DNA from 2 places in the Pseudoalteromonas sp. RB2-MNA-CIBAN-0110 genome. Region 2 is predicted to be linked to the other one. Evidence: predicted binding sites of a transcription regulator. Region 2 holds the regulator's gene; the other holds the start of a gene.
What was found. The regulator NrdR, encoded in region 2, represses ribonucleotide reductase genes. The targets are predictions, from matches to a motif close to AAACACNANATNTNGTGTTT.

Region 1 (7,136 bases), on a different contig from region 2:
TTCGTGTTCAAGACCAGTAAGCTTGTGTAAACGCAAATCTAGAATTGCTTGAGCTTGTTGCTCAGAAATATAGTATTGACCGTCGCGAATACCTAAATCATCAGCAAGCCAATCTGGACGGGCTACATTATCTTCGCCTGCTTTTTCAAGCATACCTTGTACATGACCTAATTCCCACGGACGTGCAGTTAAAGCAATTTTAGCTTCAGCAGGTGTTGGGGATTTACGAATAAGCTCGATAATTGGGTCAATGTTTGCAAGCGCAATTGCTAAACCTTCAAGAGTATGAGCACGGTCACGCGCTTTGCGTAAATCAAACACGGTACGACGAGTTACTACTTCACGGCGGTGAATAATAAACTCTTCAAGCATTTCTTTTAGATTAAAACACTTAGGTTGGTTGTTAATTAATGCAACCATATTCATACCAAACACAGTTTGTAACTGAGTTTGTGAATACAAGTTATTTAAAATAACTTCGCCTACATCACCACGTTTAATTTCAATAACGATACGCATACCGTCTTTATCTGATTCATCACGTAGTGCACTAATACCTTCAATTTTCTTATCTTTAACAAGCTCAGCAATTTTTTCAATTAAACGGGCTTTATTAACTTGATAAGGAATTTCGTGAACGATGATTGTTTCACGGCCTGTTTTTTCATCGGTTTCGACGTCGGCGCGTGCACGCATGTACACTTTACCACGGCCAGTTAAATAGGCTTGTTCAATGCCTTTTTTACCGTTGATAATTGCAGCCGTTGGGAAATCAGGACCAGGAATATAATCCATTAACTCTAAAATAGTTAAATCAGGATTTTGAATAAGTGCCAAACACCCGTTCACAACTTCAGTTAAGTTATGTGGTGGTATATTTGTAGCCATACCTACTGCAATACCCGACGAACCATTCACTAATAAATTAGGGACTTTCGTAGGTAACACGTCAGGGATGAACTCAGTGCCGTCGTAGTTAGGAACGAAATCAACCGTTTCTTTTTCAAGATCGGCTAATAACTCATGCGACATTTTTGCCATACGTACTTCTGTATAACGCATTGCCGCTGCTGAATCACCATCAACCGAACCGAAGTTACCTTGGCCATCTACAAGCATGTAACGTAGTGAGAATGGCTGAGCCATACGAACTATCGTGTCATAAACTGCACTGTCGCCGTGTGGGTGGTATTTACCGATTACGTCACCGACCACACGGGCCGATTTTTTGTAAGGCTTGTTCCAGTCATTACTAAGCTCGTTCATTGCAAACAAAACGCGGCGATGAACAGGTTTTAAGCCGTCACGTACGTCTGGTAATGCACGTCCTACTATTACGCTCATTGCGTAATCTAAGTAGGAGTTTTTTAACTCGTCTTCAATATTGACTGGCAGAATTTCATTGGCGAGATCAGTCATTTGATATCACATTCCTTCAGTATCAGCTCTCAACAACCCGGTATTGGGTATTAAGAGTATTGTTATTATTTCTAACAGCCATGCTATCACAATTAATTTTAATTTACAGGCGCAAAACTTTGCGATTTATCAATTTAGCCCTATATAATGGCCTCAGATTGACGAGGAAGTATTTTATGACCGAACATCAAAATGTAGATCACGCAGAAATAGCAAAATTCGAAGCCATCGCTGAGCGTTGGTGGGACCTAGACGGAGAATTCAAACCTCTTCACGAAATTAACCCGTTACGTTTAGACTTTATAGCAAACAAAACGCAAGGCTTATTCGATAAAGAAACACTCGACGTTGGCTGTGGCGGCGGTATTTTAAGCCAAAGCATGGCGCGTATGGGTGCAAAAGTAACTGGCATCGATATGGGCCAAGAACCTTTAACTGTTGCTAAGTTGCACAGTTTAGAAACTGGCGTAAATGTAGATTATATAAAAGTGCCTGCAGAAGAGTTTGCAACACAGTACCCTGAGCGCTTTGATGTAATAACGTGTATGGAAATGCTTGAGCACGTTCCCGACCCAGCATCTATCATTCATGCTGTAGCTGCACTTGCCAAACCAGGCGCGGACGTGTTTTTTTCAACCCTGAACAAAACACCTAAAGCATATTTATACGCGATTGTTGGCGCTGAAAAACTCTTAAAAATGGTGCCTGAAGGTACACACGACCATAAAAAGTTTATAAAGCCTGCACAGCTTATTGCATGGGCAGAGCAAGCCGGTTTAAAAGTTCGTGCAAGTACAGGGCTTTCTTATAACCCACTATCAAAGCAATATACGCTCAATAGTGACGTTAGCGTAAATTACATACTTTATTTTGAGAAGTTAGCTTAATGGCTAACTCTCAAGCCCCCCTACCCCTTATTGAATACGATGCATTTTTATTTGATTTAGACGGCACCCTACTCGACACCGCTGATGATTTAGGTGCCGCTTTAAACGCAGTTCTTATTAGCAATAAAATAAAACCTGTTAGTAGTGATATATACCGTCCTGCCGCATCTAACGGCGCAGGCGCATTATTAGAGGCTGGTTTTAAAGAATTATGGGCTAAACAACCCCAAAGCGAGCTTATAAAGCAATTAGTTGACGAGTACGCCACAAACATAGTAAATCACACTCGTTGCTTCAGCGGAGTTGAATCGTTACTTATCGCCCTTGATCAGAAAAAGATCAAATGGGGGATCATGACTAATAAACCAGAGTTTTTAACCGATCCTTTAGTGGCAGCTATTCCCGCATTAAAAAATGCCAGTGTAGTAATAAGTGGCGACACATTAGCTGAAGCTAAGCCATCACCTTTAGCACTGCTACATTGTGCAAAGCTTATGCAGGTAGAACCAAGCCGTTGTTTATACATTGGTGATGCACAGCGTGACATACAAGCAGGCAAAGCGGCAGGTATGCATACCGCAACGGCACTTTGGGGTTACATCCCAAGTATTGATGAAGCCAACAGCTGGAATGCTGATTTTAACTGGCAAAGCCCAATTGATGGTTTTAACCATATATAGTGCTATGTTAATTATTAAACACTATATATTGTGATTGTGTTAGTTTTCACACAAAGCTTGCTGATAAAAAAAGCAGTCAAAATTTATTTTTAAAATGCGTAAATTTAGCAGATCATTAGTTGATTTTTGCATATTTCAACTTAAATGATTGTTCGAAGGTGAGTGTCTACTAACACAAATGCGTTATCCCAAAGTTATCCACAAACAGGGGCAATTATGTCCCTTGCAAAACAACTCAGACCACACTATCTTGTGATCTCTAAATTGAACAACACCAGATATTGTGGCCAAATGTTATTCAATTAAATTCGCCAATACGGTGAAACCTATAATAAATGAGTATGTACCTTGCTTCGGCGAGGCATAAAGCATTGGTCAAAATACATAATTCCCAAGGAATACAGGCAAATGAACCAACAGTTATCTGTAAGCAAACGTGACGGGCGCAAAGAGCCTCTTGATCTGGATAAGATCCATCGCGTTATTGAATGGGCCGCCGAAGGTTTAAGCAACGTTTCGGTTTCGCAAGTTGAATTAAAATCGCACATTCAGTTTTACGACGGTATTCGTACTAAAGACATTCACGAAACCATCATTAAAGCAGCAGCGGATCAGATTTCAAAAGAATCGCCTGATTATCAATACTTAGCTGCACGTTTAGCTGTATTCCATTTACGTAAAAAAGCGTACGGTCAATTTGAGCCACCACGTTTATTTGACCACGTAACAAAAATGGTTGGCGATAAACGCTACGATGCTCACTTATTAGTAGATTACACAGAGCAAGAATTAGACGAGCTTGATGCATACCTTGATCATTCTCGCGATCTTAACTTTAGCTACGCGGCTGTAAAACAGCTTGAAGGTAAGTATCTCGTTCAAAACCGTGTATCGGGTGAAATCTACGAAAGTGCACAGTTTTTATATATTTTAGTAGCAGCGAGCTTATTCTCTGACTACCCACGTGAAACACGCGTTTCTTACATTAAGCGCTTTTACGACGCAGTATCGTTATTTAAAATATCTCTACCAACGCCAATTATGTCGGGTGTACGTACACCTACTCGCCAGTTTAGCTCGTGTGTATTAATTGAATGTGGCGATAGCCTTGATTCAATCAATGCAACGTCGTCAGCTATTGTTAAATACGTTTCACAACGCGCAGGTATTGGTATTAATGCTGGTCGTATTCGTGCGCTAGGTAGCCATATTCGTAACGGCGAAGCGTACCACACAGGTTGTATTCCTTTTTATAAGCACTTTCAAACAGCTGTTAAAAGTTGTTCGCAAGGTGGTGTACGTGGCGGCGCTGCAACATTGTTCTACCCGCTTTGGCATTTAGAAGTAGAGAACCTACTTGTACTTAAAAATAACCGTGGTGTAGACGACAACCGCGTTCGTCACCTAGATTACGGCGTACAGTTTAATAAACTAATGTACTCTCGTTTAATTAAAGACGACTACATTACGTTATTTAGCCCATCAGATGTGCCAGGCCTTTACGATGCATTTTTTGAAGACCAAGCTGAGTTTGACGCGCTTTACGTAAAATACGAACAAGACGAATCGATTCGTAAAAAACGCATTAAAGCCATTGAGCTTTTCTCTATGTTTGCGCAAGAGCGTGCAAGTACAGGTCGTATTTATTTACAAAATGTGGATCACTGTAATACACACAGCCCGTTCATTGCTAAAGTTGCGCCTATTCGCCAATCTAACTTATGTTTAGAAATTGCATTGCCAACTAAGCCACTTAATAACGTAAATGACGAAGAAGGCGAAATTGCCCTTTGTACACTGTCTGCGTTTAACTTAGGTGCAATAGAATCACTTGATGAGCTTGAAGAGCTAGCTGAACTTGCAGTACGCGCACTTGATAACTTACTTGATTTCCAAGACTACCCAGTACCGGCTGCTAAAAATGCAACTATGGGTCGTCGAACGTTAGGTATAGGCGTGATTAACTACGCATACTACCTAGCTAAAAACGGTAAACGTTATTCAGATGGCAGCGCAAATGCATTAACACATAAAACCTTTGAAGCTATTCAATACTACTTGATGAAAGCATCAAACGAGCTTGCTAAAGAGCGTGGTGCCTGTCCTAAGTTTAACGAAACAACGTATTCACAAGGCATTATGCCAACAGATACGTACAAACGTGATTTAGATAAAATTTGTGATGAGCCACTTCATCTTGATTGGGATACACTACGTGCAAATATTAAAGAGCACGGTATGCGTAACTCAACACTAAGTGCGTTAATGCCATCAGAAACATCGTCGCAAATCTCTAATGCAACAAATGGTATTGAACCACCACGTGGACATATTAGCGTTAAAGCAAGTAAAGACGGTATTTTAAAGCAAGTTGTTCCTGAGTATGAGCGTTTAAAAGATCAATACGAGCTACTGTGGGACATTCCATCAAACGATGGTTACTTGCAGCTTGTTGGTATAATGCAAAAATTTGTAGACCAAACAATTTCTGCAAATACAAATTATGATCCAAACAAGTTCGAAGGCGGTAAAGTACCTATGCAAGTCTTATTAAAAGACTTACTAAGCGCGTACAAACTAGGTGTTAAAACCTTGTACTACCACAATACTCGTGATGGTGCCTCAGATATGCAAGAAGATACTCCAGAAGTGGAAGATGATGATTGTGAAGGCGGCGCGTGTAAAATATAACTGCTGATTTTTATTTTAAGCGGGCATTTAGCCCGCTTTTTCTGATAGTTTTTTGAGTGATAAACATGTCTTATACTACTTTTAGCCGAAACCATAATAACCAAATGCAAGAGCCAATGTTTTTTGGCCAAACTGTAAACGTATCTCGTTACGACCAACAAAAATACCCTATTTTTGAAAAATTAATCGAGAAGCAACTGTCTTTCTTTTGGCGTCCTGAGGAAGTAGATGTAAGTAAAGACCGTTTAGACTTTCAAGCGTTACCCGATCACGAAAAGCATATATTTTTAAGTAACCTAAAATACCAAACTCTACTTGATAGTGTGCAAGGTCGCTCGCCAAACGTGGCCCTACTTCCCATTGTATCGCTACCAGAGCTTGAAACATGGATAGAAACGTGGGCATTTAGTGAAACGATTCACAGCCGCTCATACACACATATTATCCGTAACGTAACACAAGCACCTGAACTTATTTTTGATGATATTGTTAGCAACGATAAAATTAGCGAACGTGCCGATGCCGTAACTAAATACTACGACGACTTAATCAACTCTGTATCGCTTTACAATTTATATGGTGAAGGCAAACACGAGATTAACGGTAAAACTGTTATCGTGAATTTGTTTGAGCTTAAAAAGAAACTTTACCTGGCTATGATGTCGGTAAATATTCTTGAAGCGATTCGCTTTTACGTAAGCTTTGCATGTTCGTTTGCGTTTGCTGAGCGTGAATTGATGGAAGGTAACGCTAAAATCATCAAACTTATTGCGCGCGATGAAGCACTTCACCTTTCGGGTACTCAGCATATTTTAAACATTATGCAAGACGGTAAAGACGACCCAGAAATGGCGATTGTTGCAGCCCAGTGCCGCGACGAAGCGATTAAAATGTTTGTTGATGCTGCAGAGCAAGAAAAAGAGTGGGCTGAGTATTTATTTAAAGATGGTTCAATGATTGGCTTAAATAAGCATATTTTATGTCAGTACGTTGAATACATTACTAATGCACGTATGACTGCCATTGGCTTGCCAGCACAGTTTGAAAACAACAGTAACCCTATCCCATGGATAAACTCGTGGTTAGTGTCTGATAACGTGCAAGTAGCGCCTCAAGAAGCAGAAATTAGCTCATACCTTGTTGGTCAAATAGACTCTCAAGTTGATGCATCAGAATTTGGTGATTTTGATTTATAATGAGTGACAAGTCTACTGCAAGCATAACGCTTGCAGAAAACAGCCAGTGTATAGAATTTACCGCTGGCTGCCCTTCTCTTTTACAGTGCTTAGAGTCCATGAAAATAGACGTCGCATTCCAATGCCGTGAAGGTTACTGCGGCGCTTGTAGAGCAACGTTAGTGTCAGGTAGTGTTGAATATAACGAAGAGCCACTTGCGTTTGTGCGCGAAGGCGAAATACTCCTGTGCTGCTGTAAACCCAATGGCAATGTAAGTATTAAT
Region 2 (7,136 bases):
AGATGAAGAAGTTAAATCAACACTTGGGCTTAACTCAGCTAATTCAATTAATATTAGCCGTTTAGTTGCTCAGGTTTGTTACTACTTTGAAGCCATTGCACTGCTACCAAAAGAAAAGCGCGCAACAGCGCATATATCAGTGCCAAGTGGTAATTTTGGTAATGTGTGCGCCGCAATGATTGGTGCGGTTATTGGTTTACCTGTAGGTAAATTAAGTGCAACAACAAATCAAAATGATACTGTGCCGCGCTTTATGCTTGATAAAAACTGGACGCCAAACGCAACGCTTGAGTCGCTTTCAAATGCGATGGATGTAAGTAAGCCAAACAATTGGCCGCGTGTACAAACAATGTTAGATAATAACTGGTTTAGCTACGATAATTTTTATTCAATAAGCGTAAACGAGCAAGACACGCAAGCCGTGATGAAAAAAATTCAACAAACTGGCTATGTTGCAGAGCCTCATACTGCTATTGCTTACCAAGGTCTTGTTGAAAATCGAGCGCCAGGGGCCGCGGGTATCTTTTTAGCGACAGCTCATCCTGCTAAGTTTAAAGAAAGCGTAGAGGGTATTCTAAATATTGAATTAGGTATGCCAAAACCACTTGCTGATGCACTAGCAAAACCATGCCTAGCAAGCGATATGAACGCCGATTACGACGCGTTACGTACCGAAATGCTCGCTAAATTAGGCTAAGTTAAATTAAAAGGAAAAGCGGCTTGAGCCGCTTTTTTTATAACTTTATACGGATGAATACACTTAGTTATATTTACTAATTAAATGTAGTAAATATAATTCATTTAAAATTATTATGGCTTTATAAAAAAATATCATCTTAAAAGAGCTGTGAAATAGTTTCAATCCCTGTTTAAATATCCTCAACTTAAGAGCGTAGGCAAAGAGTCGTTTAAAGCGTACAATAAAGCCTCTAAAAAACACCATACACGTTGCCCTAGGAGACCCCAATGTTAGAACGTAGCATGAATATTTCGGATTTTGATCCAGAGTTATTTGACGCGATAACCAAAGAAACTGCTCGCCAAGAAGAGCATATCGAACTAATCGCTTCAGAAAACTACTGTAGCCCACGCGTACTAGAAGCGCAGGGTTCACAGCTTACAAACAAATACGCAGAAGGTTACCCAGGCAAACGTTATTATGGCGGTTGTGAGCATGTAGATGTTGTTGAGCAATTAGCAATTGACCGTGCTAACGAATTATTTGGTTCTGACTACGCTAACGTGCAGCCACATGCTGGTTCGCAAGCTAATGCTGCTGTTTTTCTAGCATTATTAGACGCTGGCGATACTGTATTAGGTATGAGCTTAGCTCATGGTGGTCACTTAACTCACGGTTCTCACGTAAGCTTCTCTGGTAAGCTTTACAATGCAATCCAATACGGACTAGATGAAGCAACGGGCGAAATTGATTACGCACAAGTTGAAGCACTAGCACTTGAGCACAAGCCAAAAATGATTATTGGTGGTTTCTCAGCGTACTCTGGTATTGTTGATTGGGCTAAATTCCGTGAAATTGCTGACAAAATCGGTGCTTATCTGTTTGTTGATATGGCTCACGTTGCGGGTTTAATTGCGGCAGGCGTTTACCCAAGCCCTGTTCCTCATGCACACGTTGTAACTACAACTACGCATAAAACACTTGCAGGCCCTCGTGGTGGTTTGATTATTTCTGCATGTGGCGACGAAGCAATCTACAAAAAGCTTAACAGCGCTGTTTTCCCTGGTGGCCAAGGCGGTCCTTTATGTCATGTTATTGCAGCAAAAGCAGTGGCATTTAAAGAAGCACTTCAACCAGAGTTTAAAGTATACCAAACACAAGTTGTTAAAAACGCAAAAGCAATGGTTGCTGTAATGCAAGAGCGCGGCTACAAAATCGTTTCTGACAAAACTGAAAACCACTTATTTTTACTTGATTTAATCGATAAAGATATCACTGGTAAAGATGCAGACGCAGCCCTTGGTAACGCTAACATCACAGTTAATAAAAACTCAGTACCGAACGATCCACGCTCACCATTTGTAACATCTGGTTTGCGTATTGGTTCTCCTGCAATTACTCGTCGTGGTTTTAAAGAAGAAGAATCAAAAGAGCTTGCTGGCTGGATTTGTGACGTACTAGATAACATTACTGATGAATCTGTACAGGCGCAAGTTAAAGAAAAAGTAAAAGCAATTTGTGCAAAATTACCTGTTTACGCTTAATTGCATAAGCGGCAGTAATTTAGAGCACATAAGCCCTAATTTTTGCTAAGATAAAAGACCGCTATTTAGCGGTCTTTTTTGTTTTAAAACGGAAGTACCGAGCTATGCATTGTCCATTTTGTACCGCAAAAGATACTAAAGTTATTGACTCACGCCTTGTTGGCGGAGGCCATCAAGTTCGCAGGCGTCGTGAGTGTAACGACTGCCACGAGCGCTTTACTACATTTGAAGGCGCTGAACTGGTTATGCCTCGTGTTATTAAACAAGACGGCAGCCGCGAACCATTTAACGAAGATAAATTATTAAATGGCTTAAATCGCGCACTCGAAAAACGCCCAGTGAGCACAGAGCAAGTAGACGAAGTAGTGAATATAATAAAATCGCAACTACGCGCAACGGGTGAGCGAGAAATTTCAAGCCATTTGGTGGGTGAATGCATTATGGAAGCCCTCAAAAAGCTCGACAAAGTAGCGTACGTAAGATTTGCCTCTGTTTATCGCTCGTTTGAAGATATACGCGAATTTGGCGAAGAAATTGCCCGATTAGGGGAGTAATACCAATTTTATTAAAAACATGATCATTCTATCGCATTAAATAGCGCACTCACTGCGTTAAAAATTATTCATATAGAACAACTATATGTCATAATTTTCGCCTTGTTATTGCGCTATTTTCTTAGCGCTATAATAGACCACTTATTTAACGCAATTGGTATAATAAATGCTTAACCAAGTTCCTTTTACCGAACATGACGAAATGTATATGGCACATGCCATAGAGCTTGCCAAAAAAGGCCGGTTTACTACCACGCCTAACCCTAATGTTGGCTGTGTATTAGTTAAAAATAATCAAATAATTGGTGAGGGTTTTCATCAATTAGCAGGTCAAGGCCATGCTGAAGTAAATGCACTGGCAATAGCTGGTAGTAGTGCACAAGGTGCAACGGCTTATGTAACGCTTGAACCGTGTAGTCATTATGGGCGTACGCCACCGTGTGCTGAAGGCTTAAAAAAGGCGGGCGTTGTAAAAGTGATTGCCGCTATGGTTGATACAAACCCACAAGTTGCAGGCAAAGGCCTTAAAATACTGAGCGATGCCGGTATTGAAGTTGCTTATGGATTACTTGAATCACAAGCTCGCGCACTTAACGTTGGCTTTTTTAAGCGAATGGAACAAGGCTTACCTTATGTGACCTGTAAAATGGCAGCAAGCATAGATGGTAAAACAGCGCTTAAAAATGGGCAAAGTAAGTGGATCACAAGTCCCGCTGCTCGCCAAGACGTACAATTATACCGAGCGCAAAGCTGCGCTATTTTAACCGGTGCCGATACCGTGTTAGTAGACGATGCTAAACTTAATGTGCGACTAAGCGAGTTGCCTTGCACGCTACCTACCGATTTACCGCTTCGCCAGCCCGTGCGTGTTATAATTGATTCACAGAATCGTTTAACGCCCAACCTTGCTTTATTTAAAATCCAAAGTGATGTAATAATATTTACGACTAAGGTTGATAAATCACTGCAATGGCCACATTTTGTAAAGCATATTGAAGTAAGTGAAAGTAACGGCAAAGTTGATTTACAGGCTGTTTTAGAAAAACTTGGGCAACTGCAGTTTAATAATGTTTGGCTTGAGAGCGGAGCAACACTTGCTGGTAAAATGACAGAGCTTGATTTAGTTGACGAGTTTGTTTTTTATTTGGCGCCTAAATTAATGGGCCATGATGCAAAAAGTTTAGTTAATTTTCCTGAATTGACGAGTATGCAAAACACCGTTGATTTAACATTTAATGAATGTGCGCGCATTGGTGACGATTTACGTATCACCGCGTTAAAAACTCATTAAAATCACTTAATAAAAAGAGTAGCGCTATGTTTACTGGGATAATAGAAGCCACAGGCAAAATTGCTTTATTACAAAAAAAACAAGGCGACTTAGCCATTCGTATCCAAAGTGCTGACCTTGATATGGAAGACGTAAAGCTAGGCGACAGCATTGCAACCAATGGCGTTTGCTTAACCGTAGTTGATAAACATATTGACGGTTTTAGTGCTGATTTATCTAACGAGACGATTGGTTTAACCGGTTTTGCTCACTATGCTTTAGGGCAAACGGTGAATCTTGAAAAAGCCATGCAACCTGTTTCGCGTTTAGGCGGTCATTTAGTATCTGGCCATGTTGATGGCATAGCAACTATTACAAGCATTACAGCAAACGCTCGAGCAACAGAATATTGGCTTACAACCGAAGAAAATTTAATGAAATACATCCCGTACAAAGGTTCGGTATGTATTGATGGTATAAGCCTGACAGTAAACGCTGTAGAAGGTAATAAATTCAAATTAACAATTGTCCCACATACGAGTGAGCAAACCACAATTGCTCACTTTAAAGTAGGCACTCAAGTTAATTTAGAAGTCGATCAAATTGCACGTTATTTAGAGCGCCTTATAAAAGGTGCAGAGCAACCAACAGGCTCTGATATTTCGATGAGCTTACTCGCTAAAGCGGGTTTTATTAAATAACGAAACTGATAACTTATACGAGCAAATTTATGAATTTACACAGCGCACAAGAAATCATCGACGATATTAAAGCCGGTAAAATGGTTATTTTAATGGATGATGAAGATAGAGAGAATGAAGGCGATTTAATTATTGCCGCAGAGCATATTAGTGCACAAGCTATTAATTTTATGGCGACTCATGGCCGTGGTTTAATTTGTTTAACTATGACGCAAGAGCGTTGTGAGCAACTTGATTTACCTTTAATGGTTAAAAATAATGGTGCTGCATTTTCGACTAACTTTACAATGTCGATAGAAGCATCAAAGGGTGTTACTACAGGTATTTCAGCAGCAGATAGAGCGCGTACAGTGCAAGCGGCTATAGCTAAAGGCGCAGTACCAAGTGATATCGTGCAGCCTGGTCATATTTTTCCAATTATGGCACAACCTGGCGGCGTATTAACTCGCGCAGGACATACTGAAGCTGGCTGTGATTTAGCGCGTTTAGCTGGGCTTGAAGCATCATCTGTTATTGTTGAAATACTTAATGCCGATGGCACCATGGCGCGTCGCCCTGATTTAGAAGTTTTTGCGAAAGAGCATGATATTAAAATTGGTACTATTGCTGATTTAATCGAATACCGTAACTTAAATGAAACAACAATTGAGCAAGTTGCAAAATGTAAGTTACCAACTATTCACGGTGAATTTGATTTAGTTACTTACAAAGACACAATTGACGGCCAATTACATTACGTATTGCTTAAAGGCGATATAAAAGAGCAAGAACCGACAAATGTACGTGTACATTTGCAAAGTACCTTTAACGATATCCTACTTTCAGATAGAAGTGCTGACCGTAGTTGGGGCCTTTCAGAAGCAATGGCTTATATCGCTAAAAATGAAGGTGCTTTAGTTATTTTAGGTAAGCAAGAAAGCACTGAAGAATTAGAGGCAGCTGTAAAAGCATTCGCAGCAGCTGATGCTGGCGAAAGCGTTACGCCTCGTAAATTCAAAGGTACATCTCGTACTGTTGGCGTAGGCTCGCAAATACTTGCAGATCTTGGAATTAAACAAATGCGATTAATGAGTCGCCCTAAAAAGTACCATGCACTTTCGGGCTTTCATTTAGAAGTTGTTGATTATGTTGAGCCACAATAAGCATCACGCTTAAACTAGGCTATTATTTTATTTTTATGGTATGATGCGCAGCAATTTTTGCGCAATCGCAACCGCTTGAACTTATTTTTAGGGTTATCAAATGAAAATTATTGAAGGTAGTAAGTACGCTCCTGGCAAAAAGTTTGCCATTGTCATTTCTCGTTTTAATGACTTTATCGGTAGCAGCCTCCTTGCAGGTGCTGTTGATGAGCTAAAACGCACTGGTGGCGTATCTGATGACGACATTACCGTTATTTATGTACCAGGCGCGGTAGAATTACCTTTAGCGGCTAAACGCGTTGCGGCAAAAAAAGAGTATGATGCAATCATCGCATTAGGCGTAGTGATCAGAGGTGGTACACCACACTTTGACCTAGTTGCTGGCGAATCAAACAAAGGTCTTGCGCAAGTATCACTTGAGTATGATATCCCGGTTGCATTTGGCGTATTAACCACAGAAAGCATTGAACAAGCAATTGAGCGTGCTGGCACCAAAATGGGCAATAAAGGCGGCGAAGCTGCTTTAGGCGCGCTTGAAATGGTTAATGTGTTAGATAAAATTTAAGTTTAAGGAATTTTTGTGAAACCAGCAGCAAGACGTAAAGCACGTATCTTAGCACTCCAAGCCGTTTATTCTTGGCAAATAAGTGGCAATTTAATTGCCGATATCGAACAACAAATGTTGATCGAAACAGACGTTACTAAAATTGATGTTGAATACTTTAAAGATTTAGCGACGGGTGTTGCTGTAAATTATAAGCAACTAGACGAAGCTGTATCACCACATTTAACACGTCCGTTTAATGACTTAGATATGGTTGAGCGCGCAATTTTACGTTTAAGCAGCTATGAGCTTAAGTTCCGTGAAGATGTACCTTATAAAGTTGCTATCAACGAAGGTATTGAGCTGGCCAAAATATTTGGCGCTGAAGACAGCCATAAATTTGTAAACGGTGTACTTGATAAAGCTGTTAAGCATTTACGCAAGTAAGTAAACCGTTAAAGAGGGGAGCCGGCATAGGCCGGCTTTTTTGTGTATGAAGGAATTTGAATTAATTAACCGCTACTTTAAAGGTCGCGGGATCACCCGTCGTGATGTAAACCTAGGTATAGGGGATGATTGCGCTTTAGTAACCGTTCCACAAAACTGCCAACTTGCCGTTACAACAGATACTCTTGTTGCTGGCGTACACTTTTTTGATGATATTTCCCCTCGTGCATTAGGTCACAGAGCGCTTGCTGTTAA

Region 1: a site for NrdR is predicted at 3,256-3,275, ahead of nrdA (class 1a ribonucleoside-diphosphate reductase subunit alpha). Genes of this name have one in related genera too.

The regions. Positions count from the first base shown of each region.
Region 1 is NZ_JBEOOQ010000003.1:49,351-56,486, forward strand. Features, by position in the region: gene gyrA (DNA topoisomerase (ATP-hydrolyzing) subunit A) at 1-1,419, opposite strand, end outside; gene ubiG (bifunctional 2-polyprenyl-6-hydroxyphenol methylase/3-demethylubiquinol 3-O-methyltransferase UbiG) at 1,596-2,306, shown strand; gene AAEY68_RS02905 (HAD family hydrolase) at 2,306-2,986, shown strand; gene nrdA (class 1a ribonucleoside-diphosphate reductase subunit alpha) at 3,395-5,677, shown strand; gene nrdB (class Ia ribonucleoside-diphosphate reductase subunit beta) at 5,743-6,873, shown strand; gene yfaE (class I ribonucleotide reductase maintenance protein YfaE) at 6,873-7,136, shown strand, end outside.
Region 2 is NZ_JBEOOQ010000020.1:56,308-63,443, forward strand. Features, by position in the region: gene thrC (threonine synthase) at 1-697, shown strand, start outside; gene glyA (serine hydroxymethyltransferase) at 967-2,223, shown strand; gene nrdR (transcriptional regulator NrdR) at 2,328-2,777, shown strand; gene ribD (bifunctional diaminohydroxyphosphoribosylaminopyrimidine deaminase/5-amino-6-(5-phosphoribosylamino)uracil reductase RibD) at 2,944-4,068, shown strand; gene AAEY68_RS11420 (riboflavin synthase) at 4,095-4,748, shown strand; gene ribBA (bifunctional 3,4-dihydroxy-2-butanone-4-phosphate synthase/GTP cyclohydrolase II) at 4,778-5,890, shown strand; gene ribH (6,7-dimethyl-8-ribityllumazine synthase) at 5,991-6,455, shown strand; gene nusB (transcription antitermination factor NusB) at 6,471-6,881, shown strand; gene thiL (thiamine-phosphate kinase) at 6,928-7,136, shown strand, end outside.